3 regions of the Streptomyces sp. NPDC007983 genome follow, and region 1 is predicted to be linked to each of the others. Evidence: predicted binding sites of a transcription regulator. Region 1 holds the regulator's gene; each other region holds the start of a gene.

The links. Region 1 encodes HrcA, which represses chaperone genes, less so after heat shock. Its sites were predicted from a motif close to TTNGCACTCNGNNNNNCNGAGTGCNAA; they were not measured.
Region 2: a site for HrcA is predicted at 8,772-8,798, ahead of groL (chaperonin GroEL). Genes of this name have one in related genera too.
Region 3: a site for HrcA is predicted at 2,551-2,577, ahead of groES (co-chaperone GroES). Genes of this name have one in related genera too.

Annotation. Positions count from the first base shown of each region.
Region 1 covers NZ_JBIBJI010000014.1:171,556-181,856, forward strand. The annotation lists gene ACFZCY_RS33220 (SpoIIE family protein phosphatase) at 113-2,059, shown strand; gene hemW (radical SAM family heme chaperone HemW) at 2,105-3,337, shown strand; gene ACFZCY_RS33230 (DUF3097 family protein) at 3,372-4,193, opposite strand; gene ACFZCY_RS33235 (MBL fold metallo-hydrolase) at 4,217-4,939, opposite strand; gene hrcA (heat-inducible transcriptional repressor HrcA) at 5,116-6,132, shown strand; gene dnaJ (molecular chaperone DnaJ) at 6,133-7,266, shown strand; gene ACFZCY_RS33250 (nitronate monooxygenase) at 7,341-8,429, shown strand; gene ACFZCY_RS33255 (16S rRNA (uracil(1498)-N(3))-methyltransferase) at 8,426-9,169, shown strand; gene ACFZCY_RS33260 (hypothetical protein) at 9,253-9,765, shown strand; gene ACFZCY_RS33265 (tetratricopeptide repeat protein) at 9,787-10,301, shown strand, end outside.
Region 2 covers NZ_JBIBJI010000001.1:120,182-130,482, forward strand. The annotation lists gene ACFZCY_RS00540 (Scr1 family TA system antitoxin-like transcriptional regulator) at 1-574, opposite strand, end outside; gene ACFZCY_RS00545 (hypothetical protein) at 746-1,069, shown strand; gene ACFZCY_RS00550 (hypothetical protein) at 1,066-1,308, opposite strand; gene ACFZCY_RS00555 (DUF222 domain-containing protein) at 1,318-2,673, opposite strand; gene ACFZCY_RS00560 (Cmx/CmrA family chloramphenicol efflux MFS transporter) at 2,862-4,091, shown strand; gene ACFZCY_RS00565 (DUF4031 domain-containing protein) at 4,096-4,368, opposite strand; gene ACFZCY_RS00570 (hypothetical protein) at 4,368-4,724, opposite strand; gene ACFZCY_RS00575 (SIS domain-containing protein) at 4,839-5,771, shown strand; gene murQ (N-acetylmuramic acid 6-phosphate etherase) at 5,846-6,814, shown strand; gene groL (chaperonin GroEL) at 6,984-8,609, opposite strand; gene ACFZCY_RS00590 (cold-shock protein) at 8,928-9,134, opposite strand; gene ACFZCY_RS00595 (MoaD/ThiS family protein) at 9,566-9,844, opposite strand; gene thrC (threonine synthase) at 9,841-10,301, opposite strand, start outside.
Region 3 covers NZ_JBIBJI010000003.1:737,178-747,478, reverse strand. The annotation lists gene ACFZCY_RS12535 (ATP-binding protein) at 1-325, shown strand, start outside; gene ACFZCY_RS12530 (methyltransferase domain-containing protein) at 322-1,503, opposite strand; gene ACFZCY_RS12525 (polysaccharide deacetylase family protein) at 1,581-2,483, shown strand; gene groES (co-chaperone GroES) at 2,726-3,034, shown strand; gene groL (chaperonin GroEL) at 3,175-4,800, shown strand; gene ACFZCY_RS12510 (SDR family NAD(P)-dependent oxidoreductase) at 4,906-5,679, opposite strand; gene ACFZCY_RS12505 (LysR substrate-binding domain-containing protein) at 6,046-6,966, shown strand; gene ACFZCY_RS12500 (WhiB family transcriptional regulator) at 7,113-7,427, opposite strand; gene ACFZCY_RS12495 (response regulator transcription factor) at 7,825-8,436, shown strand; gene ACFZCY_RS12490 (RNA polymerase sigma factor ShbA) at 8,744-9,355, shown strand; gene guaB (IMP dehydrogenase) at 9,483-10,301, shown strand, end outside.

The DNA.
Region 1 (10,301 bases):
GGAACCGGCCTGGCGTACGCACGATTTTTCCCCTCAACACAGTTAACTTGCGTGACTCGGTGCATATAAGTGCGGTCCGTCTGTCACTCTGTCCGTGCCGGACACGGCGCATATGACGGAGCTTCTCAGGAGCCGCACAGTGGGGACGTCATCTTCCACCCCGTCTGCATCCGCAGGCGGGGTGGCTCTGCCGGTCGGGGGATTCGGCCCCGTCCGTACCAGCGCCTCGGCCCGCGCGAGCCTGCCCTGCAGCCCGCTCGCGGCCTCCGCGGCACGCCGGTTCGTGCGTGCCGCGCTCGCCGAGTGGATCGCGCTCGACGTACCGGCCGCGGACCGGATCACCGACCGGGTCGCGGACGAGGCCGTCCTGCTGGTGAGCGAACTGGTCACCAACGCCGTGGTGCACGCGGGCACCGCGGTCGAGGTGTGCTGCGCGCTCGATGTGTCGAGCCACGAGGGCGAACCGCCCTCCCTCATCGTGGAGGTGACCGACCACCACCCCACCCGGGTGCTGCGCGGCGATCCGCCGCCCGACGGGGACGGCGCGGAGTGCGCCGGCGGCCACGGGCTGCGGCTCGTGGCCGAGATCGCCGAAGCGTGGGGGACGACGTACCGGCGGGCGAGCAAGACCGTGTGGTTCCAGGTGTCCGTCTCGGCCGCCGCCGAACCGCCGGTGCCCGAGGAGCCCGCAGCCGGGGACCTCGCGCCCCAGTGGGCCTCGCGCGGGACCGAGATCGTCGCCCCCGCGCCCCGCCGGACGCCCGCCCGCCGCGCCGATCCGGAGTGGACCCGGCACGGGGCGCTGTCCTTCCTCGCCGAGGCGTCCGACCTGCTCGCCGGGCAGTTCGACGAGGAGATGGTCACCTCCCTCGCCGGACAGCTGCTCGTGCCCCGGCTCGCCGACTGGTGCGCGATCTGGCTCGACACCGGCAGCGGGCCGCCGCGGCTGGCCCGGGTCTGGCACGCCAGCGAGAGCCGCATGGAGGGGCTGCGGCAGGTGCTGGAGAAGGAACCGCCCCAGCTGCCCGCCACCGCGCGCGGCGGGGCGCTGGACTGGCCGTGGCCGGCCGACCCCGCGGCGTACGGGCCCGGCGGCGCGGCGCTCGCCTGCCGGCTGATCGCGGGCGGGCGCGCGCTGGGCACGCTGCTGCTCGGGCGGGCCGGACTTGTCCGCATGCCGGACGAAGTGGTCGGCCTGATCGAGGACTTCACGCGCCGCGTCGCGCTCGCCCTCGCCTCCGCCCGGCGCTACACCCGCCAGGCCACCATCAGCCGGGTGCTCCAGCGCGGGCTGCTGCCGTCCGGCATCGCCCGGATCCCCGGCGTCGAGTCGGCCGTGGTGTACGAGCCGACCGGCGACATCTCGGCCGGAGGCGACTTCTACGACGTCTTCCCGGCCGGCGACGGGCGCTGGTGCTTCGTGCTCGGCGACGTCTGCGGAAACGGTCCTGAAGCGGCCGTGGTGACCGGCCTGGTGCGGCCCTGGCTGCGGCTGCTGGCCCGCGAGGGCTACGGCGTGGGGGAGGTCCTCGACCGCCTCAACCAGCTGCTGGGCGAGGAGGCCGTCGGCGAGGCCGTCGAGGCGGCCGGTGGCGCCGACCCGGGCGGCGCGGGCCTGCCGCCGGGCGGCGGCTCGGCGCGGTTCCTGTCGGTCCTGTACGGCGAGCTGGTGCCGCTGCGCCAGGGCAGCGGGGGAGTGGTGCGGTGCACGCTGGCGAGCGCGGGCCATCCGCTGCCGCTGCTCCTCCAGCCCGATGGAACGGTACGAACCGTCGCCGTGCCGCAGATACTCCTCGGCGTGGTGGACGAGGCCGCGTACGAGAGTGAAACGTTCGATCTGGCGCCCGGCGAGACGCTGCTGTGCGTGACGGACGGCGTGACCGAGCACCGCTCCGGCAGCCGCCAGTTCGACGACGAGGACGGCCTCGCGGCGGTGCTCGCGGGCTGCGCCGGGATGAGCGCGCGGGAGGTCGCCGAGCGGGTGCGGCGGGCGGTGGACGAGTTCGCGGTGGAGCCGCCGGACGACGACCTGGCGATGCTGGTGCTCAGGGCGCTGTAGGACGCCTGGCGGAGGCGCGCCGCGGCATGGCGGACAATGGGGCGTATGCCTTCCGTACTGCCCGACGGCGACCCCATGCCCCAGGACGGCGCGCTGCCCCCCGGCGCGCTGGCCGGCGCGGCAGGGCGGCCGCTGGGGTTCTATCTGCACGTGCCCTACTGCGCCACCCGCTGCGGGTACTGCGACTTCAACACGTACACCGCCGCCGAGCTGCGCGGTTCCGGCGGGGTGCTCGCCTCCCGGGACAACTACGCCGAGCAGGTCGCAGAGGAGGTGCGGCTCGCGCGGAAGGTGCTGGGGGACGATCCGCGGCCGGTCGAGACCGTGTTCGTCGGCGGCGGCACGCCCACGCTGCTCGCGGCCGAGGACCTCGGGCGGATGCTCGGGGCCGTCCGGGACGAGTTCGGCCTCGCGGACGGCGCCGAGATCACGACCGAGGCCAATCCGGAATCGGTCGATCCGCGGTATCTGGAGGCGCTGCGGGAGGCCGGGTTCAACCGGGTGTCGTTCGGGATGCAGAGCGCCCGGCAGCACGTCCTCAAGGTGCTGGACCGCACCCACACCCCCGGGCGCCCCGAGGCCTGCGTCGCGGAGGCCCGGGCCGCCGGGTTCGACCATGTGAACCTGGACCTGATCTACGGAACCCCCGGCGAGAGCGACGACGACTGGCGGGCCTCCCTGGAGGCGGCGCTCGGCGCGGGCCCGGACCATGTGTCGGCGTACGCGCTGATCGTCGAGGAGGGCACCCAGCTGGCGCGCCGGATCCGGCGCGGCGAGGTGCCGATGACCGACGACGACGCGCACGCGGACCGGTATCTGATCGCCGAGGAGACGCTGTCGGCGGCGGGCTTCGCCTGGTACGAGGTCTCCAACTGGGCGACCTCGCCCGAGGGCCGGTGCCGCCACAACGAGCTGTACTGGCGCGGCGCCGACTGGTGGGGCGCCGGGCCCGGCGCGCACAGCCACGTCGGCGGGGTGCGGTGGTGGAACGTCAAGCACCCCGGCGCGTACGCCCAGGCGATCGGCGAGGGCCGCTCACCGGGCGCCGGGCGGGAGCTGCTGTCCGACGAGGAGCGCCGGGTGGAGCGGATCCTGCTGGAGCTGCGGCTGGCCGAGGGGTGCCCGCTGGAGCTGCTGCGCCCGGCCGGCGCGGCGGCCGCGGCGCGGGCGCTGGAGGACGGCCTGCTGGAGCCGGAGCCCTACCGGCAGGGCCGGGCCGTGCTGACGCTCAGGGGCCGTCTGCTGGCCGACGCGGTCGTACGGGACGTGGTGGACTGACGCTGGTGGATCGAAAGGCGCCGTCAGGGCGCGGTCACGGCGCCGTGACGTGGTCGATCAATTCCTCGACCCGCCCCAGCAGCTCCGGCCGCAGGTCCTTGTAGGAGTGGACCGCGGACAGGATCCGCTGCCACGCCGCGCCCGTGTTCTCCGGCCAGCCCAGCGCCCGGCAGACGCCCGTCTTCCAGTCCTGGCCGCGCGGCACCGACGGCCAGGCGGGAATGCCGAGCGAGGACGGCTTCACGGCCTCCCACACGTCGATGAAGGGGTGCCCGACGACCAGGACGTTCTCGTCGGTGATCTGCTCGGCGATACGGGACTCCTTGGACCCGGCCACCAGATGGTCCACCAGGACGCCGAGCCGGGCGTCCGGGCCGGGGGAGAAGTCGCGGACGATGGCGGGCAGGTCGTCGACGCCCGCCAGGTACTCCACGACGACGCCCTCGATGCGCAGGTCGTCGCCCCAGACCCGCTCCACCAGCTCCGCGTCGTGGCGGCCCTCCACGTAGATGCGCCCGGCGCGGGCGACCCGTGCGCGGGCGCCCGGGACGGCGACCGAGCCGGAGGCCGTGCGCCGCGGCGCGCCGGGGGCCGTCGCGCGCGGGCGTACGAGGGTGACGACGCGGCCCTCCAGGAGGAAGCCGCGCGGCTCCATGGGGAAGACACGATGCTTGCCGAAGCGGTCCTCCAGAGTGACCGTCGGCCCCTGAGCGGTCTTCTCACAGCGGATCACGGCACCACAGAACCCCGTGGTGACCTCCTCGACCACCAGATCCGGGTCGGCGGGGACCTCGGGGGCGGGCTGCTGCCGCTTCCAGGGCGGGGTCAGATCCGAGTCGTACTGTCGGCTGTGCATCCGGATGACGATAGCGCGGCGCCTCAGCGTGACACGCCGAAGCGCGCGGCCAGTTCGTCGCGTTGGTCACGTACGAACGCCGCGTCCACGACCGACCCGTGGCCGGGGACGTACCGCGCGTCCTCGCCGCCGAGGGCGAGCAGCCGGTCGAGGGCGGCGGGCCAGTGGGAGGGGATCGCGTCGGGTCCGGCCTGCGGCGGGCCCGACTCCTCGACCAGATCGCCGCAGAACACCACCTCCGGCCGGCCCGGCACCAGAACGGCCAGGTCGTGGGCGGTGTGCCCGGGGCCCACGTTCGCCAGCAGCACGGACCGGCCGCCCAGGTCGAGGGTGATCTCCCCGGAGACCGCGTGATGCGGCGGTACGAGGTGATCGACGGCCTCGGCGGCGGCACCGGGGGCCACCCCGTGCCGTACCGCGTCCTCGCGCAGCACCTCCCGGTCGCGGCGCAGCAGGGCGTCCAGACCGGTGGCCCCGTACGTCGCGCAGCCCGCGAAGGCGGCCGTGCCCAGCACATGGTCGAAATGCGGGTGGGTGAGCGCGATCCGGGTCGGCCGGCGGCCGGTCAGCCGGGTGATCTCGGCGCGCACCGCCGCGCCCTCGCGCAGCGTCGAGCCGGTGTCCACCACGAGGACGTCCGTACGGCCGACGATCACGCCGACCGTGCAGTCCCAGTCAGGCAGGCGGCGGCGGGCGACATCGGGCGCGAGCTGTTCCCACCCTGCCTCTTCCCAACACGTCTTCATACCGAGACGCTAGCTCCAACAGCGATAGCGTGACGTGTGGCCGGGGCACCGGCGGGGGGCGGCTCTTGCCGTGGCCACCGCACCCCGCCGTACACTGGCTGAGGGGTTCTGGCACTCGTGACCATTGAGTGCCAGACGGACGACCTGATGACACGGCTGGACTGGAGGTGCGCGGGGTGCTCAGCGAACGCAGACTCGAGGTGCTGCGTGCCATTGTCCAGGACTATGTGGGCACCGAGGAGCCGGTCGGCTCCAAGGCGCTCACCGAGCGGCACCGGCTGGGGGTCTCCCCGGCCACGGTGCGCAACGACATGGCCGCGCTGGAGGACGAGGGCTTCATCGCCCAGCCGCACACCAGCGCCGGGCGCATCCCCACGGACAAGGGCTACCGGCTCTTCGTGGACAAGCTGGCCGGAGTGAAGCCGCTGTCCACCCCGGAGCGGCGCGCCATCCAGAACTTCCTGGACGGCGCCGTCGACCTCGACGACGTGGTGGGGCGCACCGTCCGGCTGCTGGCGCAGCTGACCCGGCAGGTCGCGGTGGTGCAGTATCCGTCGCTGACCCGTTCGACGGTGCGCCATGTGGAGCTGCTGCCGCTGGCCACGGCCCGGGTGATGCTGGTGCTGATCACCGACACCGGGCGGGTCGAGCAGCGCGTGGTGGACTGCCCGGCTCCGATCAGCGACGACTCGCTGGCGGATCTGCGGGCCCGGCTCAACAGCCGGGTGGTGGGGCGGCGGTTCGCGGATGTGCCGCAATTGGTGCAGGATCTTCCGGAGTCCTTCGAGCAGGAGGACCGGGGGACGGTCTCGACCGTGCTGGCGACGTTGCTCGAAACGCTTGTCGAGGAGACCGAAGAGCGGCTGATGATCGGCGGCACCGCGAACCTCACGCGTTTCGTGCATGATTTCCCCCTGACGATCCGGCCCGTGCTGGAGGCACTTGAGGAGCAGGTCGTCCTCCTCAAGCTGCTCGGCGAGGCCAAAGACTCGGGTATGACCGTGCGCATCGGGCATGAGAATGCTCACGAGGGGCTGAATTCCACCTCGGTCGTCGCGGTCGGCTACGGTTCGGGCGACGAGGCCGTCGCCAAACTCGGCGTGGTCGGACCGACCCGCATGGACTACCCCGGAACGATGGGAGCGGTACGCGCAGTGGCACGTTACGTCGGACAGATCCTGGCGGAGTCGTAAGTGGCGACGGACTACTACGCAGTCCTGGGCGTGCAGCGCGATGCCTCGCAGGACGAGATCAAGAAGGCATTCCGCCGGCTCGCACGCGAGCTGCACCCGGATGTGAACCCGGATCCGAAGACCCAGGAGCGGTTCAAGGAGATCAACGCCGCTTACGAGGTCTTGTCGGACCCGCAGAAGAAGCAGGTCTACGACCTGGGCGGGGACCCGTCGGGTTCGGCCGCGGGCGGCGGCGCCGGTGGGTTCGGCGCGGGCTTCGGCAACTTCTCCGACATCATGGACGCCTTCTTCGGCACCGCCTCGCAGCGCGGCCCGCGGTCCCGGACGCGGCGCGGCCAGGACGCCATGATCCGCCTCGATGTCGAGCTGAACGAGGCCGCGTTCGGCACCACCAAGGACATCCAGGTCGACACCGCCGTGGTGTGCACGACCTGTAGCGGTGAGGGCGCGGCGCCGGGCACCTCGGCGCAGACCTGCGACATGTGCCGCGGCCGCGGTGAGGTCTCGCAGGTGACGCGGTCCTTCCTCGGCCAGGTCATGACCTCGCGGCCGTGCCCGCAGTGCCAGGGCTTCGGCACCGTGGTGCCGACCCCGTGCCCGGAGTGCGCGGGCGACGGCCGGATCCGCTCGCGCCGCACGCTGACCGTGAAGATCCCGGCCGGTGTGGACAACGGCACCCGCATCCAGCTCGCGGGCGAGGGCGAGGTCGGCCCGGGCGGCGGCCCGGCGGGCGACCTGTACGTGGAGATCCACGAGGTGCCGCACCCGGTCTTCCAGCGGCGCGGCGACGACATGCACTGCACGGTGACGATCCCGATGACCGCCGCGGCCCTCGGCACCAAGGTGCCGCTGGAGACGCTGGACGGCATGGAGGAGATCGACATCCGGCCCGGCACCCAGTCCGGCCAGTCGGTCCCGCTGCACCAGCGCGGCGTCACCCATCTGCGCGGCGGCGGCCGGGGCGATCTGATCGTGCACGTCGAGGTGACGACGCCGACCAAGCTCGACCCGGAGCAGGAGGAGCTGCTGCGGCGGCTGTCCAAGCTGCGCGGCGAGGAGCGGCCGACAGGGGAATTCAAGCCGGGGCAGCAGGGGCTGTTCTCGCGCCTGAAGGACGCGTTCAACGGACGCTAGGCGTCGTCGCGCGACGCCTTCGGTGGCGTTGATCCGGTGACGGATCGCCGCGGGGGACATGGCACCATGTGGCCATGTCCTCCGCGCTGACCGGTCTCGCCCGGTACCCGATCGTGCAGGCTCCGATGGCGGGCGGGGCTTCCTGCCCGCAGCTCGCCGCCGCCGTCTGCGAGGCCGGGGGCCTCGGCTTCCTCGCCGCCGGTTACAAGACGCCGGAGGCGATGCACGAGGAGATCAAGCAGCTGCGCGGGCTGACCGGCTGCCCCTTCGGCGTCAACCTGTTCATGCCGCAGTCGCCCGGCGATGCGGCCGCCGTCGCGGTCTACGCCGACCGCCTCGCGGGCGAGGCGTCCCGCTACCGGACCGCGCTCGGGGACCCCGAGTCCGGCTCGGACGACGCGTACGACGCCAAGCTGGCGATCCTGCTGAACGACCCGGTCCCCGTGGTCTCGTTCACCTTCGGCTGTCCCACCCGCACCGTGCTGGAGGCCTTCGCCCGGGTGGGCACCCGGACCGTCGTCACCGTGACCTCACCCGTCGAGGCGGAGACCGCCCAGTGGGCGGGCGCCGACGCCGTCTGCGTCCAGGGCGTGGAGGCCGGTGGCCACCAGGGCGGCTTCCGCAACGACCCGGCCGACGACGCCCCCGGCGCCGTGCTCGGGCTGCTGTCGCTGGTCGCGCTGGTGCGCGAGACGGTGCGGATCCCGATCATCGCGGCGGGCGGGCTGATGCGCGGTTCGCAGATCGCCGCGGTGCTGGCGGCGGGCGCGGCCGCGGGGCAGCTGGGCACCGCGTTCCTGGTCTGCCCCGAGTCGGGGGCGAACGCCCTGCACAAGGGGGCCATCACCGACCCGCGGTTCGACCGGACCGAGCTGACCCGGGCCTTCTCCGGCCGCCCGGCGCGCGGCCTGGTCAACCGGTTCATCCGCGACCACGGCCCGTACGCCCCGGCCGCCTACCCCCAGCTGCACCACCTCACCTCCGGGCTCCGCAAGGCGGCGGCCAAGGAGGGCGATCAGCAGGCGATGGCGCTGTGGGCCGGACAGGGACACCGGCTGGCGCGCGACCTGCCCGCCGCGCGGCTGGTGGAGACCCTGGCCGCCGAACTGGACGCGGCGGGGGCCACGCACGGGCTCCAGGGCCCGCGAGGCGTGGTGTCGTGACCGCCCCCGTGTTCGTGGCCGACTCCCTTGCGGGAGCGGCCACAGGGGCCCGTATCGCGCTCGACGGCCCCGAGGGACGGCACGCGGTGTCGGTGAAGCGCCTGCGGGCCGGTGAGGCCGTGATCCTCACGGACGGCGCCGGTACGGGCGTCTCGGGCACCGTGGCGGCCGTCGAGGGCAAGGACCGGCTGCTGGTCGAGGTCGACGGCGTACGCCACGAGGCGGCGCCGAACCCGCGGATCACCGTCGTCCAGGCGCTGCCCAAGGGCGACCGCGGCGAGCTGGCCGTGGAGACCATGACCGAGACGGGCGTCGACGCGATCGTCCCGTGGGCGGCCGCCCGCTGCATCACCCAATGGAAGGGCGAGCGCGGGCAGAAGGCGCTCGGCAAGTGGCGGTCGACCGCGCGCGAGGCGGGCAAGCAGTCCCGTCGGCTGACCTTCCCGGAGGTCGCGGACGCGATGACGACCAAGGAGGTTGCTCGATTTCTCGCCGATGCCGACCTCGCGGCCGTGCTCCACGAGGAGGGCAGCGACCCCCTGGCCACGGCCCGACTGCCCCACGAGGGCCACATCGTGCTCGTCGTTGGCCCCGAAGGGGGCGTCTCGCCCGAGGAGTTGGCGGCCTTCGCCGCGGCGGGCGCACGACCCTACCGGCTGGGCCCGAGCGTCCTGCGCACCTCCACGGCCGGAACGGCCGCCGCCGCACTGCTGTTGGGGCGCACCGGCCGCTGGGGCTAGGGGGCGCCACGTGGCCGACGATGGTCTTCCGGTTCGCCGCGCGCGATGGGAACCTGTCCCCTATGGGGGTATTGAGCCATCATGTGCGGCACAGGCGGCCGCTGCTGGCGGCCGTGGCCGCGGTGGCCGCGGCCGTCGCGGCCACGGGGTGTGAGCCGAGGGACGGCGGGGTCACCGCGATCGCCGTATCGATCACCACGGACAAGGTCGGCACCTCCGCCCTGGAGCGGGGCGGCGTCGGGGTGCGCTGGCTGACCTGCAACGCGGACCTCAAGACCCGCCCCACCGCCGGGGCCTCGGCTTCCGGCACCGGTGACTCGGGCACCACGGACGCCACCGTGAACTGCCGCGGCAGGACCGAGGACGACAAGGCCATCGGCATCGGCGGCAGGGTGACCTATGTGCGCAAGAACCACTGCGTACGCGGCGATCTGACCGGCAAGATCGCGGGAGCCAAGGTGTTCGAGGCCAACGTCATCGGCGAGTGCGACGGCGGCGACGACACCGGGAGCCCCACGCCGGCCCGCACCCACCCCCCGGACGGGGCCACCCCCACCCACCCCTGGGACCGGAGGACCACCGCACCCGGCAAATAGGGCCCGCATAAGCTGTGGGCCATGCCGGACGAGTCACCGCTGATCCAGAGCCTCCGTGCGGCCGTCGCCGCCGCCCCGGACGACGTACCCCTGCGGCTGCACCTGGCCGGGCTGTTGCTGGAGGGCGGGCACGGGCAGGACGCGATATCCCAGATCGCGGCGGCCCTTCAGCGCGACCCCGGGAACGCCGAAGCGCAGGCCCTGATGGCGCGCGCCGTCACGGCCCCGGCCCCGCCCGCCCCCGCCCCGGCGGACCCGCGCGTTCCCGCCCCGGCGGCCCCGCCCGCGCCGCCGCGAGGCGCCCCCGGCCCCGCGTCCGGACGCGGTTCCTCCGGACGCGGTTCCTACGACTGGCGGCGGGCCGAGGGCGAGTTGGCGGACGTCGTCCCCCCACGCTTCGTCGAGACGCCGGAAACCCCTGACGCACCCGAACCGCACCAGCCGCTGGCCGCCGACGGCTCCGACGACCCCGGGGAGACCTCCGCGTGGGAGGTGGAGCGCACCGGCGTGCGCCTGGCCGACATCGGCGGCATGGA
Region 2 (10,301 bases), on a different contig from region 1:
ACGCAGCAGCCGTCAGGAGGTACTCAAGCTGCCCTCCCATGACGTCGGCACCGCCTACGACCGTTCGTAGGCACGCCTCGTTCAGGATGGCCCATAGGAGCGGCGGCGTCTCCAACTCGAACACTTCACGCCGACTCAGTCGCGCTGCGACCTTGCCCTCGATCACCTCGGCCTCTTCCTGCGAGAAGTACGCGCGGAAGATAGCTCCTGCGTAGTCCTTCGTCTGGAGAATGCCGATCACGAGATTCGCCGAGTAGTCCAGCACCCGCGACGCCTTGCGCTCCAGGTTGAGGTACGGGGTGAACCACGAAGGATGGTCGCCCTCGTCGATCCTCCGGAGCATGTCCGCGAACAACTGCCCTGTGCCGAACGCGGTGTCGCACCCCTTCGCGAACTTCTCACTCGGTCTGGGCAGGAGCTTCCCGGCTTCCACCCTGCTGACGTACGCCTCCGAGTAGCCGGCCGCTTGGCCAAGGCGCTTCTGCGTGAGCTTGCGGGCGAGACGTACCTGCTTGACGTCACGGCCGAAGCGCTGGAGCGGATTCAAGTGAGCGGGTGGGGTTGTCTCGTCCACTGCTGTGACCTCTCGCTATCTGATCACGGCCAGCATCACAGCAGGTCGCAGACTTGCGCGCTGCCGTTTAAGGCGTCTCATTCTATTGGCTACCGCGTTGCCCTGGTCACCAATTGACTACACACGGTGCCCATCAGGGGATACCGGGAACAGCTGAGTGGAGCTGATGTCATGAACGGCCTACGCCTCCTGCCGTGGTCCGGCCCAGAGGGCAAGCCCTGTTACGTGTCGACTGACGACGACAACAGCCGGTTGAGCCGGAAGGCAGATGAGATCGAGGCGCTACAACTCGACATGGGAGCCCAACTGCTCGGGCATGCAAAGAGGTTGCTTGCCAACGAGAAGGTTGGCGTCGTAGAGCTTCGCTTCCTGGCCTGCCGACTGGCGGAGGCATTGACAGACGCGCTGCGGGTCGCCGAGAGCAGGGGTGGACGACTCCTCGCCTATGTCGAGGACGGCGCCCATGAACATGAAGTGGACACGGGGCACCTCTAACGGCGACCCGGGTAGCGGATCGGCTTGCGGCAGTCCGGGGCGGTGCCGGGCGGGAACTGGCCGTCGAGCGCGTAGCACAGGGCCGCGTGCAGGTGCTCCGCCGCGGTGGGGGTCAGTCGCAGCTCGGCAGTGCCGAGGCGCTGATCGCCTCTGCTGATGTGGAGAGGGAGGGCAAGGCCGCCGTCCTCGATGCGACGCACCTTCCACTCCGGGGCGTGGTTGATCTGCCATTCCGTCATGCTGGTCACTCACCGGTAATCGTGCGGGCGGTTGGTGTAGGTGTGGCCTGTGGGGGCGGTCCACGTGGTGGTGCCGGATTCGGAGTCGCGTTTCAGGGCCCAGCCGGGGTGGTGGGTTTTCATCAGGTGGTGGCGTCTGCAGAGGGTGGTGAGGTTGTCGGGGGTGGTTTGGCCTCCTGCGGTGGGGTCGGTGTGGTTGAAGGGTTCGACGTGGTCGAGGTCGCAGCGGTTGGCGGGCATGTTGCAGGTGGGAAAGGTGCAGTGGGCGTCACGGGCGATGACGTGGCGCTCGACTTCGGCGGTGGGCTTGTAGGTGGTGGGGTCGGTTTTGATCAGCATCCCGGTGGTGGGATGGGTGATCAGGCGACGCCAGACGGTGCCTTCGGCGAAGGCGACCCCGCGGGCCTGACCGGCGGTGATGTACCCATAGCCCTTGAGGTGGGCGGGGTCGTCGTTGTCACCGATCAGGACGTCCAGGGGGACGGTCACCTGGACCACCGCCGCCGAGCGGCCGCCTGAGGGTTCGGGGCTGCTTGCGGTGCGGTTGACGACGAGGTCGTAGAGCGCGTCGACCCGCTTCTGTTCCAGTGTGCGGCCCTCGTCGGGGAGGGTGGCGGCGTGGGTGTCGACCGCGGCGGTCATGGCTGCGGCCTGTTCGGCCGGGAGGACCGCGCCCCACATGGCCATGCCGTCGTCCTGCGGGTAGTGGACCATCTGCCGCTGTCGCTTGCGGGCTTGGTGCCGCTCCTCGGCGCCGTCGGGATCGGCTCGGACGATCTCGCGGGCCAAGGCGCGGCGGGTCTGGCCGGTGGTCATGGCCGGCAGCTTGTGCAGCACGGCCGCCTCGACCTGCTCCGCGACCTCGGGAGCGAGGACGGCACAGGCTTCGGTGACCGCTGCGGCCTGTAAGTAGGAGATCTCGCCCTGGGCCAGGAGGGCGCGTGTGGGCGGGTAACGGCTGGCCAACTGGCGTGCGACTTCCAGGCGCTTGGCGGCCGTCGTACCGGAGAGCTTCAGGGCACAGGCCACTTCCTCACAGGTGAAGTTCCAGGCGGCCTCGGTATTGCGATCCCATCCTGCCGGTGGGATCGAGGTCCAGGCGTCGGATTCCAGCGCGGCGAGAATGTCCGCCTGCTGGGCCTGGATCCAGGCGGCGTGGCGTTCCAGTGCCTTCAGGGCATCGATACGGCCGGTATGCGACAGCTCCTCCGCGCGCAGGACCGGCAGAACCGATGCGGTGTGCGGGCCCGGTGCGGTGGCGGCGAGGTGAGCGGCCCATTCGTCCAGGAGGTCTGGGCCATTCGATTCGTTGATCGTGTTCTCGGTCGCGTCCTCAGTGATGTCCTCGGCCATGGCGGTCGGCATGGCGATCGCTCCCCCCGTAATGCCTCAACACCCACCTCCCCTCGGCGGGTTCACATCTCGATTCTTCATCACTCTCCGTAACCACGCCAGGCCTCAGCCCCCCACGCCATCACTTCGAGTGAATGTTCGGGAGATGGGGAACGCCCCAGCCGAGGAATGGCCGACAGGCCGGCGGCGTTGACGTCGGCATGCCCATCGCCGTTTATGTACTTGGCCTGTCCGTCTTCGCCCTCGGGACCTCCGAATTCATGCTGTCCGGGCTGCTGCAACCCGTCGCAGCAGACATGGGGGTGACGATCCCCACGGCCGGGCTGCTGATATCGGCGTTCGCGATCGGGATGGTGGTCGGGGCGCCGGTGCTCGCGGCGGCCACCCTGCGACTGCCGCGGCGGACGACCCTGATCGCGCTGCTCGCCGTCTTCGGGCTCGGGCAGGTCGCGGGGGCGGTGGCGCCGTCGTACGGGGTGTTGTTCGCGTCGCGGGTGGTGAGCGCGCTCGCGTGTGCCGGGTTCTGGGCCGTGGGCGCCGCGGTGGCCGTCTCGTTGGTGCCGGTGAACGCGCGGGCGCGGGCCATGGCGGTGATGGTCGGCGGGCTCAGCATCGCGAACATCGCCGGGGTTCCGGCCGGGGCGTTCCTGGGGCAGCACGCCGGGTGGCGAGCGGCCTTCTGGGCGGTGGCAGGGCTGTCGGTGGTCGGGCTGATCGGGGTGATCGCGCTCGTACCGCGTACGGAGGCGCCGACCGGGGAGGACCGGCCGCGGCTGCGCGCCGAGTTGCGGATCTACCGGGACCGGCAGGTCTGGCTCGCGCTGGTCACCACCGCGCTGAGCGGAGGCGCGGTCTTCTGCCTGTTCTCGTATCTCGGGCCGCTGCTCACCGACGTGGCGGGGCTGGACGAGGGCTGGGTGCCGACCGTGCTGGCGCTGTTCGGCGTCGGCGCGCTGATCGGTACGGCGCTCGGCGGGCGGATCGCGGACGCGCACCTGTTCGGGACGATGTACGGCGGCATCACCGCCTCGACGGTGGTGCTGAGCGTCCTGGCGCTGACCGCGCACAGCCCGGTCGCGGCCGTGGGCCTGGCGCTGCTGCTCGGCTTCACCGCCTTCTTCACCGCGCCCGCGCTCAACGCCCGCATGTTCAACGTCGCGAACGCCGCCCCGACGCTCGCGGGCGCGACCACCACGTCCGCCTTCAACATCGGCAACACGGTGGGCCCCTGGCTCGGTGGCCTGGTCATCGACGCGGGCTGGGGCTACCCGGCAGTGGCCTGGACGGGCGCGGCCTTGGCCGGTACGGGCATCGTGACCACGGCGATCGCCGCGCGGCTGCACCGCACGGAGGGGGCGTCGCGCGTGATCGCCGCCGGGCAGACCTCGGCCCCTGCACGCGAGGCAGAGGCGTCCAGCCAGGTCCGGTAAGCCCTCAGCCGCGCGCCGCAGGTCCCCGGCGGCGGCGCAGGCCCGCCGCCGTAAGGCGCCGCAGCAGCTCCTTGCTGCCGACCTCCTCCGCCCCCGCCCGCACCGCCCGCGCGTAGAGGTCGCTGGGGACGTCGTAGTGGTCGCGGTCGAAGCCGCGGCGTGGGGCGCCGATGCGGGTGGCGAAGGCGTGGAGTTCGTCGTACGAGACGTCGCTCACCAGGTGGGACCACATGCGGCCGTGGCCCGGCCACGAGGGCGGGTCGATCAGTACGGCCATCAGAGGGTGGTCCCCAACGAGCCCACGGGGGCCACCGCAACCGCCGTCTTGCCGCAGACCCAGTGCGGGTCGGGGCCCAGTTCGGGTTCCACGTCGAGGGCGTGGAGATCGCCGCCCCGGGTGCAGACGGGGCACAGGGGCCAGCGGCCGTAGCGCTCCAGCAGGGCGTCCTGGACGTCCTGGGCGACCAGACCGGCGACGTACGCCACGCCTTCCGGCCATTGCTCGACCCACCAGCGGCGGTGCGTGATGGCGTCCTCGACGAGCGAGACGATGTCGGCGTGGGCGACGTCTCCCGCCGCGAGATCGGCCAGGACGAGCGCCCGTGCCGCGTGCAGTGCGTGTTCGAGCTTCATGGGTCCCATTGTCACCTTTGCTTCGCCGCGCCGCCTTCCCGCGCGGGGGAGGCGCATAAAAGGCCCTCCGCGCGCAGTCTTGACGGGCCTCGTGGCCGGAAATAGTTTTCAGATGTGAGTAGCAAGTTGAAGGAAACTTTCACTCCCCTCACCGACCCCGCCGTGCCCGCCCCCTCCGCGCTCGCGGCGAAGGTCCGCACCCTGGGCCCCTCCATGACCCGCTCGATGCAGCGCGTCGCCGAGGCCGTCGCGGGCGACCCTGCGGGCTGCGCGGCGCTCACCGTCACCGGGCTCGCCGAGCGCACCGGTACCAGCGAAGCCACCGTCGTACGCACCTCCCGGCTGCTCGGCTACCCCGGATACCGCGATCTGCGCCTCGCGCTCGCCGCGCTCGCCGCACAGCAGGCCGCGGGCCGGGCCCCGGCCGTCACGGCGGACATCGCGGTCGACGACCCGATCGGCGACGTGATCACCAAGCTCGCGCAGGAGGAACAGCAGTGTCTGGCCGACACCGCCGCGGGGCTCGACACCGGCCAGGTCGAGGCCGCGGTCGCCGCGGTCGCCGCCGCCCGCCGGATCGACGTGTACGGCATCGGCGCGTCGAACCTGGTCGCCCAGGACCTGGTCCAGAAGCTGCTGCGGATCGGCCTGATCGCGCACGCGCACGCCGATCCGCACCTGGCCGTCACCAACGCCGTACAGCTCCACTCCCACGACGTCGCGCTCGCGATCACCCATTCGGGGCGGACGACGGACGTCATCGAGCCACTGCGCGTCGCCTTCGAGCGCGGGGCGACCACCATCGCGATCACCGGCCGTCCGGACGGCGAGATCGCGCAGTACGCGGACCTCGTCCTCACCACCTCCACCGCGCGCGAGAGCGAGCTGCGCCCGGCGGCCATGTCCAGCCGCACCAGCCAGCTGCTGGTGGTGGACTGCCTGTTCATAGGCGTGGCGCAGCGCACGTACGAGAGTGCGGCGCCCGCCCTGTCCGCCTCGTACGAGGCCCTCGCGCACCGGCACGACCCCCGCCCGCGCCACCGCTGAGATCGACCGGCGCCCGCGCGCCGTCGCCACCACCCCCCACCGTCACGCTCACGTAGGGAAAGAGCCGCTTCGCCATGACTTCCGCCGCCGAGCAGCAACCTCAACAACAGCAGCAACAGCTCCGCGCCCAGCTGGAGACCCTCACCACCGAGGCCTTCCGCCCCGAACTCGCCGAGATCGACCGGCTCGACACCGTCGAGATCGCCCGCGTCATGAATGCCGAGGACGCCGGAGTTCCCGCCGCCGTCGCCGCCCAGCTCCCCCGGATCGCCGCCGCCATCGACGGCATCGCCGCGCGCATGGCGGGCGGCGGGCGGCTGGTCTACGCGGGCGCGGGCACCGCCGGGCGGCTCGGGGTGCTCGACGCGAGCGAGTGCCCGCCCACGTTCAACGCCCGGCCGGACCGGGTGGTCGGCCTGATCGCGGGCGGGGAGACCGCCGTGGTGTCGTCCGTGGAGGGCGCGGAGGACAGCGCGGAGCTGGCCGCCGAGGACCTGGACCGGATCGGGATCGGGCCGGACGACGCGGTCGTGGGCGTCTCGGCCTCCGGCCGCACCCCGTACGCCGTGGGAGCCGTCGAGCACGCCCGCCGCCGCGGGGCGCTCACCGTCGGGCTGTCGTGCAACGCGGGCTCGGCGCTCGCCGCGGCCGCCGACCACGGCATCGAGGTGGTCGTCGGACCGGAGCTGCTCACCGGCTCCACCCGGCTCAAGGCGGGTACGGCGCAGAAGCTCGTGCTCAACATGATCTCGACCATCACCATGATCCGGCTGGGCAAGACCTTCGGGAATCTGATGGTCGACGTGCGCGCCTCGAACGAGAAGCTGCGGGCGCGCACCCGCCGGATCGTTTCGCTGGCGACCGGCGCCCCGGACGAGCGGATCGAGAGCGCGCTGGCGGCCACCGGCTGGGAGGCCAAGAACGCCATCCTCACGATCCTCGGCGGCGTGGACGCGCCCACCGCCGAGAAACTGCTCGGCGAGGCGAACGGCCATCTGCGGGCCGCCCTCGAAGCAGCGGGGCACAACGGCAAGAAGCCATAACGGCAAGGAGCCACAACCGCAAAAAGCCACAACGGCAAAAGGCCGCAACGGCAGGAAAACACGGCGGCAGAAAACACGGCGGCGGGGCGGCACCCCTGGGAGAAAGGGTGCCGCCCCGCCGTCGTCAGTGGACGGTATGACCGACCGGCGCGCGGGGCGCCGAAGCCGATCAGAAGTCCATGTCACCGCCCGGCATGCCGCCCGGGGCGCCCGCCGGAGCGGCCTTCTCCGGCTTGTCGGCGATGACGGCCTCGGTGGTGAGGAACAGCGCGGCGATCGACGCGGCGTTCTGCAGCGCGGAGCGCGTGACCTTGGCCGGGTCGATGATGCCCTCGGCGATCAGGTCGATGTACTCGCCGGTCGCGGCGTTGAGGCCGTGGCCGGGGGTCAGGTTGCGCACCTTCTCCACCACGACGCCGCCCTCGAGGCCGGCGTTGACGGCGATCTGCTTCAGCGGGGCCTCCAGGGCCAGGCGCACGGCCTGGGCACCGGTGGCCTCGTCGCCCTCGAGCTCCAGCTTCTCGAAGACCGAGACGGTCTGCAGCAGGGCCACGCCACCACCGGCGACGATGCCCTCCTCGACGGCGGCCTTGGCGTTGCGCACCGCGTCCTCGATGCGGTGCTTGCGCTCCTTCAGCTCGACCTCGGTCGCGGCACCGGCCTTGATGACGGCCACGCCGCCGGCCAGCTTCGCCAGGCGCTCCTGGAGCTTCTCGCGGTCGTAGTCCGAGTCCGAGGACTCGATCTCGGCGCGGATCTGGTTGACGCGGCCCTGCACCTGGTCGGTGTCGCCGGCGCCGTCCACGATGGTGGTCTCGTCCTTGGTGACCGTGACCTTGCGGGCGCGGCCGAGCAGGTCGATGCCCGCGTTCTCCAGCTTGAGGCCGACCTCCTCGGAGATGACGGTGCCACCGGTGAGGATGGCGATGTCGCCGAGCATGGCCTTGCGGCGGTCACCGAAGCCCGGGGCCTTGACGGCGACGGACTTGAAGGTGCCACGGATCTTGTTGACGACCAGGGTCGCCAGCGCCTCGCCCTCGATGTCCTCGGCGATGATCAGCAGCGGCTTGCCGGACTGCATGACCTTCTCGAGCAGCGGGAGGAGGTCCTTCACGCTGGTGATCTTCGAGTTGACGATCAGGATGTACGGGTCGTCGAGCGACGCCTCCATACGCTCCATGTCCGTCGCGAAGTACGGGGAGATGTAGCCCTTGTCGAAGCGCATGCCCTCGGTGAGCTCGAGCTCGAGCCCGAAGGTCTGCGACTCCTCGACGGTGATGACGCCTTCCTTGCCGACCTTGTCCATGGCCTCGGCGATGAGCTCGCCGATCTGGGTGTCGGCGGCGGAGATGGAGGCGGTGGAGGCGATCTGCTCCTTGGTCTCCACGTCCTTGGCCTGCTCGAGCAGCTGGGCGGAGACGGCCTCGACGGCCTTCTCGATGCCGCGCTTGAGGGCCATCGGGTTGGCGCCCGCGGCAACGTTCCGCAGGCCCTCCTTGACCAGCGCCTGGGCGAGAACGGTCGCGGTCGTCGTGCCGTCACCGGCGACGTCGTCCGTCTTCTTCGCGACCTCCTTGACCAGCTCGGCGCCGATCTTCTCGTACGGGTCCTCGAGTTCGATCTCCTTGGCGATGGACACACCATCGTTGGTGATCGTGGGGGCGCCCCACTTCTTCTCGAGGACGACGTTACGGCCCTTGGGGCCGAGGGTGACCTTGACGGCGTCGGCGAGCTGGTTCATCCCGCGCTCGAGGCCGCGCCGCGCCTCCTCGTCGAACGCGATGATCTTGGCCATGTGAAGTGGTCCTCCCAAGACGGGGTGGATTGCTCCGGACCGCGCCTGGCGCCCGCGACGGACGGCCTGCCTACCGTGCGGTTCCTTGCCCCGCGCGGCGTCGGCGAGCCTCACCGACCCGATCCTTCTGTCACTCTCACCTTCAGAGTGCTAACGCAATAATTAGCACTCGCCCCATGAGAGTGCAAGCGCCCGACGGGCGTCAAGGGAGCCTTGAGGGCCGACCCGCGTACCAACCCGCGGACATGCCAGAGGGCCCGCCCCCTCGCGGGGTACGGGCCCTCCGGTATTTCAGTCAGCTGCCTCGCGTTCGGCGCGTCAGCCTACGGCCACGCGGACCATGTCCGCCTGCGGGCCCTTCTGGCCCTGCGAGATCTCGAACTCGACCCGCTGGCCTTCCTCGAGGGTGCGGTAACCGTCCATCTGGATCGCACTGTAGTGGACGAACACGTCCGCACCACCGTCGACCGCGATGAAGCCGTACCCCTTCTCCGCGTTGAACCACTTGACGGTGCCCTGAGCCATTCCTAACTCCCCTATTGCTGGCCCTTGCGCAGGACCGCACTCCGCGGACCCGGGTCAGACCTCACCCCCCGAGTCGAGGGGGGTGTGCGCCGGAACGCGTCGACCGCCGCTGAATGTATCCGTCCCAACGCCCTCTGCAACAGGTCAATTGGACGAGAATTCTGGGCACGGCCGATCGGTAATAAGTGGAGAATTCCTGTGAAGTTCGGGCAAACCCGGCGGGACATAGGGTACCAACCCGACAAATCGCGCACACAGTTTGCGCACAAGTTGACGAGTTCTCATATGCGGTTCCGGCGCCGGGGCCGATGGGGAAGCCCGCGCCCCTTGGTCGAGGCGGGGCAACTCTATCGCGATTCCACACACGGAATCGCCCCGTCCGCTTCTTCCCGGACGGGGCGATTTCCAGAGGTGAGAGGGGTGATGGGGCGTCAGCAGCCACCCGCGACGGCGGGGATGATCGACACCCCGGCGCCGTCCGGCGTGGCCGTGCCCAGGCCCTCGGCGAACCGCACGTCGTCGTCGTTGACGTAGACGTTCACGAAGCGGCGCAGCTTGCCGGTGTCGTCCAGGACGCGGGCCGCGATGCCCGCGTGGTTCTTCTCCAGGTCCGCCAGAACCTCGGCGAGGGTCGCGCCCTCGGCGCTGACCTCGGCCTGGCCGCCGGTGTAGGTACGCAGGATGGTCGGGATTCGGACGTTGACGCTCATGCGAGGCCAGCCTCTCGGAACGAGTCAAGGGTGGGTCGGATGATGGCGGAGGGACCCGTGGTGGGGGCCACCGCGTCGAGGGTCTTGAGGCCGTCGCCGGTGTTCAGGACGACGGTCGTCAGGGACGGGTCGAGCAGCCCGTCCTCGATCAGCTTCTTGGTCACGCCGACGGTCACACCGCCCGCGGTCTCCGCGAAGATCCCCTCGGTGCGGGCGAGCAGCTTGATCGCGTCGACCACCTGCTCGTCGGTGACGTCCTCGACCGCCCCGCCGGTGCGGCGCGCGATGTCCAGGACGTACGGACCGTCCGCCGGGTTGCCGATGGCCAGCGACTTGGCGATGGTGTTCGGCTTCTGCGGGCGCACCACGTCGTGGCCCGCCTTGAAGGCGGTGGAGACCGGGGAGCAGCCCTCGGCCTGGGCGCCGAAGATCTTGTACGGCCTGTCCTCGACCAGAC
Region 3 (10,301 bases), on a different contig from region 1:
GCTGGGCTCCGTGGGGCAGGAGGACCTGGTCGAGGTGGCCACCCTGTGCACCTCCGAGCTGGCCACCAACGCCTTTCTGCACGCCGAGGGCGACTCCCTGACGCTGCGCGTGGTGATCGAGCCTCCCCGCTTCCGCGTCCTCGTCTACGACGCCTCCGCCCAACTCCCCGGCGCCGCCCGCCTCCCCGCGGGCGACCGTCTCCGCGGCCGCGGCCTCGGCCTGGTCGCGGCCCTCGCCGACGCCTGGGGCACGGCGGACGCGGACCCCGCGGGGATGTACGCGAAGGCGGTCTGGTTCGAACTCCGGGCGGAACCGAAAAGCTAAGAGGCAGGGTGCCCCAGGAGCATCGTGGGGGCGCCCGCCGAGCGGGTGAGGAGGATCGTGCAGGCGTTCCCCCCTTCGAGCCGCAGCTTCTTGCGCAGATGCTCCGGCTCGACGGCCGAGCCGCGCTTCTTGATGGTCGCGATGCCGACCTCGCGCTCCCGCAGCAGCGCCCTGAGCCTCTTCAGGTTGAACGGCAGCACATCGGTGATCTCGTACGCGGTGGCGTACGGCGTCGGGCGCAGCTCGTCCGCGGTGATGTAGGCGATCGTCGGATCGATGAGGCGGCCGCCGATCCGGGCCGCGACGTCCGCCACGAGGTGGGCGCGGATGACGGCGCCGTCCGGTTCGTACAGCCAGCGGCCGACCGGGCCGGGCTCGGGGTCCGGGAGCTGGGTGCCGAGCAGCGAGTGGCCGGAGGGCAGCAGCGTGGCGCGGCGCATGCCGGGGCGGGCGGTGCCGAACCACAGGACGGCCTCCTTCACGTTCCCCTGGTCCGAGATCCACTCGGCCTCCGCGTCCTCCGGCACCGCCTCGTGCGGAACCCCGGGCGCGATCTTGAGGGCGGCGCGCGGGGCGGTACGGGCGGCCTCGATCGCCCAGGACAGCGGCGGGGAGTACGCCTCGGGGTCGAACACCCGGCCCCGGCCGCCGCGCCGGGCGGGGTCCACGAAGACCGCGTCGTGACGCGAGGTGTCGACCTCGGTGACATCGGCGCAGCGCACCTCGATCAGCTGCGACAGGCCCAGCGCGTCGGCGTTGGCCCGGGCGACCGCACAGGTCAGCGGATCGCGGTCGACGGCCAGGACGGTGAGCCCGGCCCGCGCCATCGCGATCGCGTCACCGCCGATGCCGCAGCACAGATCGGCCACGGTGCGCACCCCGAACCCGGTCAGCCGGTCGGCGCGGTAGGCAGCGACGGAGGTACGGGTGGACTGCTCGACGCCGTTCGGCGTGAAGTACATCCGATGGGCGTCCTCGGCCCCGAACTTGGGCACGGCCCGCTGCCGCAGCCGCGCCTGGGTCAGGGCCGCCGATACCAGGGCGGCCGGATGGTCGCGGCGCAGCCGGGTCGCGGTGGCCAGCTCCCGCGCCGGGTCGTAGTCCCGTAGCGCGGAGAGCAGCGCCTGCCCCTCGTCGCCGAGCAGTGAGTCGAAGGCGTCAACGTCCACATGGCCCATTCTCCCCGCTCCGGGGAGGGCATTCGCACCCCTACGGCGCGCGGGCGCGCACCGTGGAACCGAAGATCACTTTTGTGATGATGCTCAAGACTGGTGTTTCCAGGTGTCTGGTTCTCGCCGCCGCGGCAGCCCTGCTCACCGGGTGCGGGGGCACGGGCCCCGAGCCGCGCCCCGGGACGGGGAAGGCGGCCGGTCTCACGCGGTCGGCCTCGGCCTCCCCGTCCTCCGCGTCCCGGGCCTCCGGCGCACCACCGCCCGGGAGCGGGCGTGAGGACCGTCCGCACCCGCCGCCGGACGGGTACCGGCGCTGGGGGCTCGACCGCCCGCTGGACCCGCCGCCCCCGCCCGCCGTCAAACCCGCGCTCGCGCCGGTGTGGCCGCCGGTGCCGGGGCTGGCGACGGTCATCCGTCAGGTGGAGACGACCGATCGGGTGGTTTTCCTGACGCTCGACGACGGGATCGAGAAGGACCCGGCCTTCATCGACCAGGCCCGGGACCTCGGTCTGCCGTTCACCCAGTTCCTGGAGGACGAGGTGATCGGCGACCACTACGACTACTTCCGCGCGCTGCGCGAACTCGGCAACCAGATCGGCAACCACACGCTCACCCACCCCAGCCTGGCGGGCAAGGACTACCAGACCCAGCGTCACGAGATCTGCGGCCAGCAGGAGGCCCTCGGCGAACGCCTCGGGCTTCAGCCCCACCTCTTCCGTCCGCCGTACGGGGACTACGACCGGAACACGCTGCGGGCGGCGGCGGAGTGCGGGCTGAACAAGGCGGTGCTGTGGCGCGCCGAGATGGAGCCGCAGGGGCTGGTCTACCGCTCCGGGAGCGGGCTGCGGCCGGGGGACATCGTGCTCGCGCACTTCCGCGGCCCCGAGCAGCTGCACGGGCACAGCATGACCGACATGATCACCGAGCTGGTACGGGAGGTCCAGGCGCAGGGATTCACCGTGGCGCGGCTGGAGGACTACATCTGACCGCGTCCGAGGACCGCTCGTGGGGGCGGCCGCGTCCGGACGTCCGTGCGGTCCGTCGCCGCCTCGCTTGGCACTCTGGTTGACGGAGTGCTAACCGCGTCATAATGTCAGGGCTGGCACTCGGCACTGCGGAGTGCCAGCCACACAGCGACGGGCAGGTCCGGCACCCGCGACGACGGATCCACCTGGTCGCCACCTCAGACAGTTAACCCCGTGAGATCTCCGAAGGGGGAGGTCGGATCGTGACGACCGCCAGCTCCAAGGTTGCCATCAAGCCGCTTGAGGACCGCATCGTGGTCCAGGCCGTCGAGGCCGAGCAGACCACGGCCTCTGGCCTGGTCATCCCGGACACCGCCAAGGAGAAGCCCCAGGAGGGCGTCGTCCTGGCCGTCGGCCCGGGCCGTTTCGAGGACGGCAAGCGGCTTCCGCTCGACGTTTCCGTCGGCGACGTCGTGCTCTACAGCAAGTACGGCGGCACCGAGGTGAAGTACAGCGGCGAGGAGTACCTCGTCCTCTCGGCTCGCGACGTCCTCGCGATCGTCGAGAAGTAATCACCGAAGTCTTGCCTTGAGCCGCGCCCCGGTGCCCGTGTCACAGATACCCGGGGTCGGGGCGCGGTTCGTTTTTTTGACGCGACGGCGGCTGCCTCGTTACGGCGGCCGAGGATCGCAATGAGAGGACATACGCAACCATGGCGAAGATCCTGAAGTTCGACGAGGACGCCCGTCGCGCCCTTGAGCGCGGCGTGAACAAGCTTGCGGACACCGTCAAGGTGACGATCGGCCCCCGCGGCCGCAACGTCGTCATCGACAAGAAGTTCGGTGCTCCGACCATCACCAACGACGGTGTCACGATCGCCCGCGAGGTCGAGGTCGAGGACCCGTACGAGAACCTGGGCGCCCAGCTCGTCAAGGAGGTGGCGACCAAGACCAACGACATCGCGGGTGACGGCACCACCACCGCCACCGTGCTGGCCCAGGCGCTGGTCCGCGAGGGCCTGCGCAACGTGGCCGCCGGCGCCTCCCCGGCCGCCCTGAAGAAGGGCATCGACGCCGCCGTCAAGGCCGTCTCCGACGACCTGCTGGCCACCGCCAGCCCGATCGACTCCAAGTCCGACATCGCCGCCGTGGCCGCGCTGTCCGCCCAGGACAAGCAGGTCGGCGAGCTGATCGCCGAGGCGATGGACAAGGTCGGCAAGGACGGTGTCATCACCGTCGAGGAGTCCAACACCTTCGGCCTGGAGCTGGACTTCACCGAGGGCATGGCCTTCGACAAGGGCTACCTCTCGCCGTACATGGTGACCGACCAGGAGCGTATGGAGGCCGTCCTCGACGACCCGTACATCCTGATCCACCAGGGCAAGATCTCCTCCATCCAGGACCTGCTGCCGCTGCTGGAGAAGGTCATCCAGGCCGGCGCCAGCAAGCCGCTGCTGATCATCGCCGAGGACGTGGAGGGCGAGGCCCTGTCCACCCTCGTCGTCAACAAGATCCGCGGCACCTTCAACGCCGTCGCCGTGAAGGCCCCCGGCTTCGGTGACCGCCGCAAGGCGATGCTCGGCGACATGGCCACCCTCACCGGTGCCACCGTCATCGCCGAGGAGGTCGGCCTCAAGCTCGACCAGGCCGGTCTGGACGTGCTGGGCACCGCCCGCCGCGTGACCGTCACCAAGGACGACACCACCATCGTCGACGGCGGCGGCAACGCCGACGACGTGGCCGGCCGCATCGCCCAGATCAAGGCCGAGATCGAGGCCACGGACTCCGACTGGGACCGCGAGAAGCTGCAGGAGCGGCTCGCGAAGCTGGCCGGCGGCGTGTGCGTGATCCGCGTGGGCGCGGCCACCGAGGTCGAGCTCAAGGAGAAGAAGCACCGTCTGGAGGACGCCATCTCCGCGACCCGCGCCGCGGTCGAGGAGGGCATCGTCTCCGGTGGTGGCTCCGCGCTGGTCCACGCCGCCAAGGTGCTCGAGGGCAGCCTGGGCAAGGAGGGCGACGAGGCCACCGGTGTCGCCGTCGTCCGCCGCGCCGTCGTCGAGCCGCTGCGCTGGATCGCGGAGAACGCGGGCCTCGAGGGCTACGTCATCACCTCGAAGGTCGCCGAGCTGGAGAAGGGCCACGGCTACAACGCCGCGACCGAGGAGTACGGCGACCTGGTGAAGGCCGGCGTCATCGACCCGGTCAAGGTCACCCGCTCCGCGCTGGAGAACGCCGCGTCCATCGCCTCGCTGCTGCTCACCACCGAGACCCTGGTGGTCGAGAAGCCGGCCGAGGAAGAGGCCGAGGCCGCCGGTCACGGTCACGGCCACGCGCACTGACGCGAGCCGAGCGCCACGCGAAGGCGCGGCCGCCCCGCACGGGGTGGCCGCGCCTTCGCGCGTTGACGCGCCCGGCGGCGGGGCGCGCGTCCGGTACCGGCCCGCTCACCCCTTGACCGGGGCCCGGCCCACCTTCGAGGAGACGCCCGCCACCGCCGCCCGCGGCACCAGCTTCGCCAGCCCGGTCAACGCCTTGTACCGGGGGTCCGGAATCGACAGCGACTTCCCCCGCGCGAAGTCCTTCAGGGCCGCCGCGACCAGCCGGTCCGCGTCCAGCCACATCCAGTCCGGCGCCTTCTCCGGCTTGATCCCCGCCCGGGCGTGGAACTCCGTCCGCACCAGCCCCGGGCACAACGCCATCAGCCGCACCCCCGACTGCGCCAGGTCCTTCGCCGCGCCCTGCGTGAACTGCACGACCCACGCCTTGCTCGCCCCGTACGTCCCGCGCGGGAAGAAGGCGGCCACCGAGGCCACGTTGATCACCCCGCCGCGCCCCCGCGCCCGCATCGTCCCGGCGGCGGCGCTGGTCAGCCGCAGCACCGCCTCGCAGTGCAGCTTCAGCATCCGCAGCTCATCGGCGAGCGGCGCCTCCAGATAGCGGCCCTTGTTGCCGAACCCGGCATTGTTTACGAGCAGATCGACCGGATGTGTACGGTCCCCCAAGCGCTCCTCGACCGCGGCGATACCGGCGTCCTCGGACAGGTCGGCCCGCAGGACCTCCGCCTCGACCCCGTGCCGGTCGTGGAGGTCGGCGGCCTGGTCCCGCAGCCGCTTCTCGTCGCGGGAGACCAGCACCAGGTTGTGCCCGTCCGCCGCGAGCCGGCTCGCGAAGGCGGAGCCGATGCCCGCCGTGGTTCCGGTAATCAATGCAGTCGTCATACGCGCACGTTATCGGCCGGACGATCACCGTGCGCCCGGGCGCCGCGGCCCCGGGCGGCCCGCCCCGGCCCGGAGGGGGTGTCTTGCCGATCATGCCGGGCTCCCGACGCCGCTGTGACATCAGCCGCTGCCGCGGCGGGCGGCACATCGCGGCCCCGCGCTCGTCGCTCCCCCAGATACCGTTGGGAGGTGCCCCCTGCGCTCTCCTCACGCGGGTTGCGATGCTCCCCCAGCTACCGCTGGGAGGTGCCCCCTGCACCAGACGCCGCTCGCTGATCCGGCCCGATCGACAAGACACCCCCTACGCCGTCAAAGCACCGGCGCGATATTCCGGTCCGCACCCAAGTGCCCCTTATGCTCGGGGGCATGATCGAGGCCCGTCATCTGAAAGTGCTGCGCGCGGTGGCCACCACCGGTTCCTTCTCCGCCGCCGCCCGCGAGCTGGGCTGCACCCAGCCCGCCGTCAGCCAGCAGATGAAGGCCCTGGAGCAGTCCACGGGGACGCCGCTGCTGATCCGTACCGGGCGGGAGATGCGGCTGACCGAGGCGGGCGAGGCGCTGGTCCGGCACGCGGCGGGCATCCTGGCCGGGCTGACCGCCGCGGAGGAGGAGGTAGCGGCGCTCGCCGGGCTGCGGGCCGGGCGGGTGCGGCTGGTGTCGTTCCCCAGCGGCAGCTCCACGCTGGTGCCGACCGCGCTCGCCGGGATGCGCGCCGCCCACCCGGGAACGCGGGTCTCCCTGGTGGAGGCCGAGCCGCCGCGGTCGGTGGAGATGCTGCGCGGCGGCGACTGCGAGATCGCGCTCGCCTTCCGGTACCCCCACGCGGGGCCCGCGGCGGGTACGGACGCGGACCCGGCGGCGGGATGGGACGACCTGGTGGTGCGGCCGCTGCTGCGGGACCGGCTGGTGGTCATGGTCCCGCACGATCACCGGCTGGCCGGGGCCGGGACGGTGGGCATCGGGGAGCTGGCCGAGGAGCCGTGGATCGCGGGCTGCCCGCGGTGCCGTCGCCATCTGGTGGAGGTGTGCGAGGCCGAGGGCTTCACCCCGCGGATCGACTTCGCGACGGACGACTACCCGGCGGTGGTCGGGCTGGTGGGGGCCGGGCTCGGGGTCGCGGTGCTGCCGGAGCTGGCGGTGGAGTGCGTGACGGCCAAGGGGACGGCGACGCTGGAGGTCACGCCCGAGGTGCGGCGCGAGGTGGTGGCGCTGACGCTGCCGGACCTGGCGCGGGTGCCCGCGGTGGCGGCGACCCTGGACCGGCTGGAGCTGGCGGCACGCCGCTGACGTACGAAAACCCCGCCGCCGACATGCGAAAACCCTGCCGCTGACGTGCGAAAACCCGCCGATCGTCGGTGGGAACGGTCGGCGGTGATGGGGCGATGGTTGCTGATGGAACGTTTCTTCAGGGCGGAGAAGGGCCGGGATCCCGGTCAGGACCCCGGGGCTCCCGAGGAGGCCACCGTGCGATGGCGGGCCCGCCCCATCAGCTCCTCGCGCTCGTCCTCGGTCAGTCCTCCCCAAACCCCGTACGGCTCGCGTACCGCCAGGGCGTGAGCCGCGCACTGCGCCCGTACCGGGCAGCGCATGCACACCTCTTTCGCCGACATCTCGCGCGCGCTGCGGGCGGCGCCGCGCTCCCCTTCGGGGTGGAAGAAGAGCGAGCTGTCGACACCACGGCACGCGGCCAGGAGCTGCCAGTCCCACAGATCGGCGTTCGGACCGGGAAGACGGGAGAAATCTGCCATTGCCTTGTCTCCTCGAAGCGATCGGCTGCGGACGCTGTGTCCCGGGTCGTACACCTACTGTGTAAGTAGATGTAAATATGACTCATTGCGAATCTAGCCACACAGACCGGCAAATTGGAAGCAAGGTCGCCAAATGCCACCGAAGGGGATGACCTTTGGGGGAGACGTGACAGGGCGCGACCTGCGCGGGGAAGCGCCTCCGTGTCCGAGGGCTCACGTAGAGTGTCGAAGGTGGCCGCCGAACCCCGTAACTCTTTCGGGTGACCGTCGTTGAGAGTGCGGAGGCGGTTGATGGGTAAAGCTCTCGGACACATATCCGGGGCTGTCAATCGCTCAGGTGACGATATGTACCAGCCTGGAGGCTCAAGGTGACGCGCATCATCTGCGGAGGGCGGCCATGACATCCGTCCTCGTCTGCGACGACTCCCCGCTCGCCCGAGAAGCGCTGCGCCGCGCGGTGGCGACGGTGCCCGGCGTCGAGCGGGTGACGACGGCGGCCAACGGCGAGGAAGTCCTCCGCCGATGGGGCGCCGACCGCTCGGATCTGATTCTGATGGACGTGCGCATGCCCGGCCTCGGCGGAGTCGAGACCGTGCGCCGGCTGCTCTCCGCCGACCCCGGCGCCCGGATCATCATGCTCACGGTCGCCGAGGACCTCGACGGGGTCGCGCTGGCCGTGGCCGCCGGCGCCCGGGGCTATCTGCACAAGGACGCCTCGCGCGCCGAGCTGCGTGCGACCGTGACGCAGGCCCTCGCCGACCCGACCTGGCGGCTGGCCCCGCGCCGGCTGCGCTCCGCCGAGATGGGCGCCGCGCCCACGCTCACGGCGCGGGAGATCCAGGTGCTGGAGGGCATGAGCCACGGCCGGTCCAACGCGGAGATCGGCCGTGAGCTGTTCCTCTCCGAGGACACGGTCAAGACGCACGCCCGCCGGCTGTTCAAGAAGCTCGGCGCGTCCGACCGGGCCCATGCGGTGGCCCTCGGATTCCGCTGGGGCCTGGTCCGCTAGGCGGTCCGGGTCCGTATCGACGGTCTATCGACGAGATGCTGCGCAGCGGGGGCGCTACGGTCCCCGCCCGCCTCGGGTGGCGGGCGGGGCGAGAGCGTGCGCGGCGCCGGCCGGTGACGGCGGCTTGTACCGGTTCCCCGCGCGATGCCGCATCCTTGAAGGTGTGGAGTTCCTCGGGGACGAGTCGGTCGGGCGTGAGGGGAGAGCGCAGGACGTGACGACTACCGGCGCACCTGCTCATAACGCTTCAGCGCACAACTATGGACGTGATGCCACGGAGCCGCCGGGCCCAAGGCACCATGGACGGATGCGCGACGACGAGAGTCCAGGGCCCCCCAAGGCGGGCAGCCCGGGGACGCAAGGGGCGATCGGTGCCCTCGTCGGGCGCGCGGTCGAAGGGGACGAGCAGGCCACTCACGATCTGCTGGCCCATGTCCATCCGCTCGCCCTGCGCTACTGCCGCACCCGGCTGTCCCGACTGCCGGGTGACGCTCGTCATTTCGTGGACGACCTGGCGCAAGAGGTCTGCCTCGCGGTGCTGTGCGCGCTGCCGCGCTACCGCGACACCGGCAAACCCTTCGAGGCGTTCGTGGTGGCCATCGCCTCCCACAAGGTCGCCGATCTGCAGCGGGCGGCCATGCGCCACCCCGGTTCCACGGCGGTGCCCTCGGACGAGATGCCGGAGCAGCCGGACGATTCGCTGGGCCCCGAGGAGCGGGCGCTGCTGAGCAGCGACGCGGAATGGGCCAAGAAGCTGCTCGCGAACCTTCCGGAGAACCAGCGCGAACTGGTGCTGCTGCGCGTCGCGGTCGGGCTTACGGCGGAGGAGACCGGGCAGATGCTCGGCATGTCGCCGGGCGCGGTGCGGGTCGCTCAGCACCGGGCGCTGAGCCGGCTGCGCGCGCTGGCCGAACAGTAGCGCGAGTGGTCGCTCCAGGCGGCGTCACCAGCGGTATTCGTCGGTTGTCCACAGGGCGGAATGTGACACCGGGGATGGCCGTTAGCATGGGAGTCCGCGCTGGGGCAAGACCATTTGGAAGGGTGTCATGACTGACAACGTCGACGGAGTGCCTGAGAAGTTCGCGATGCTCGGGCTGACGTACGACGACGTGCTGCTGCTGCCGGGCGCCTCCGAGGTGCTGCCGAACGCGGTCGACACCTCGTCCAGGGTCTCCCGGAACGTGCGGGTGAACGTACCGCTGCTGTCGGCCGCCATGGACAAGGTCACCGAGGCCCGGATGGCCATCGCCATGGCCCGCCAGGGCGGCGTGGGCGTGCTGCACCGCAATCTGTCCATCGAGGACCAGGCGAACCAGGTCGACCTGGTGAAGCGGTCCGAGTCCGGCATGGTCACCGACCCGATCACGGTCCGGCCGGACGCCACGCTGCACGAGGCGGACGCGCTGTGCGCGAAGTTCCGCATCAGCGGCGTCCCGGTCACCGACGCCGCGGGCAAGCTGCTGGGCATCGTCACCAACCGGGACATGGCCTTCGAGGTGGACCGGGGCCGTCAGGTCCGCGAGGTCATGACCCCGATGCCGCTGGTCACCGGCAAGGTCGGCATCTCCGGTGACGACGCGATGCAGCTGCTGCGCCGCCACAAGATCGAGAAGCTGCCGCTGGTCGACGACGCGGGTGTGCTCAAGGGCCTGATCACGGTCAAGGACTTCGTGAAGGCCGAGCAGTATCCGAACGCGGCGAAGGACGACGAGGGCCGGCTGGTCGTCGGCGCGGCCGTCGGCGTCGGCGACGAGGCGTTCGACCGGGCGCAGGCGCTGGTCGAGGCCGGGGCCGACTTCCTGGTGGTCGACAGCGCCCATGGGCACAGCCGGGGCATCCTCGACATGATCGCCAAGGTGAAGTCC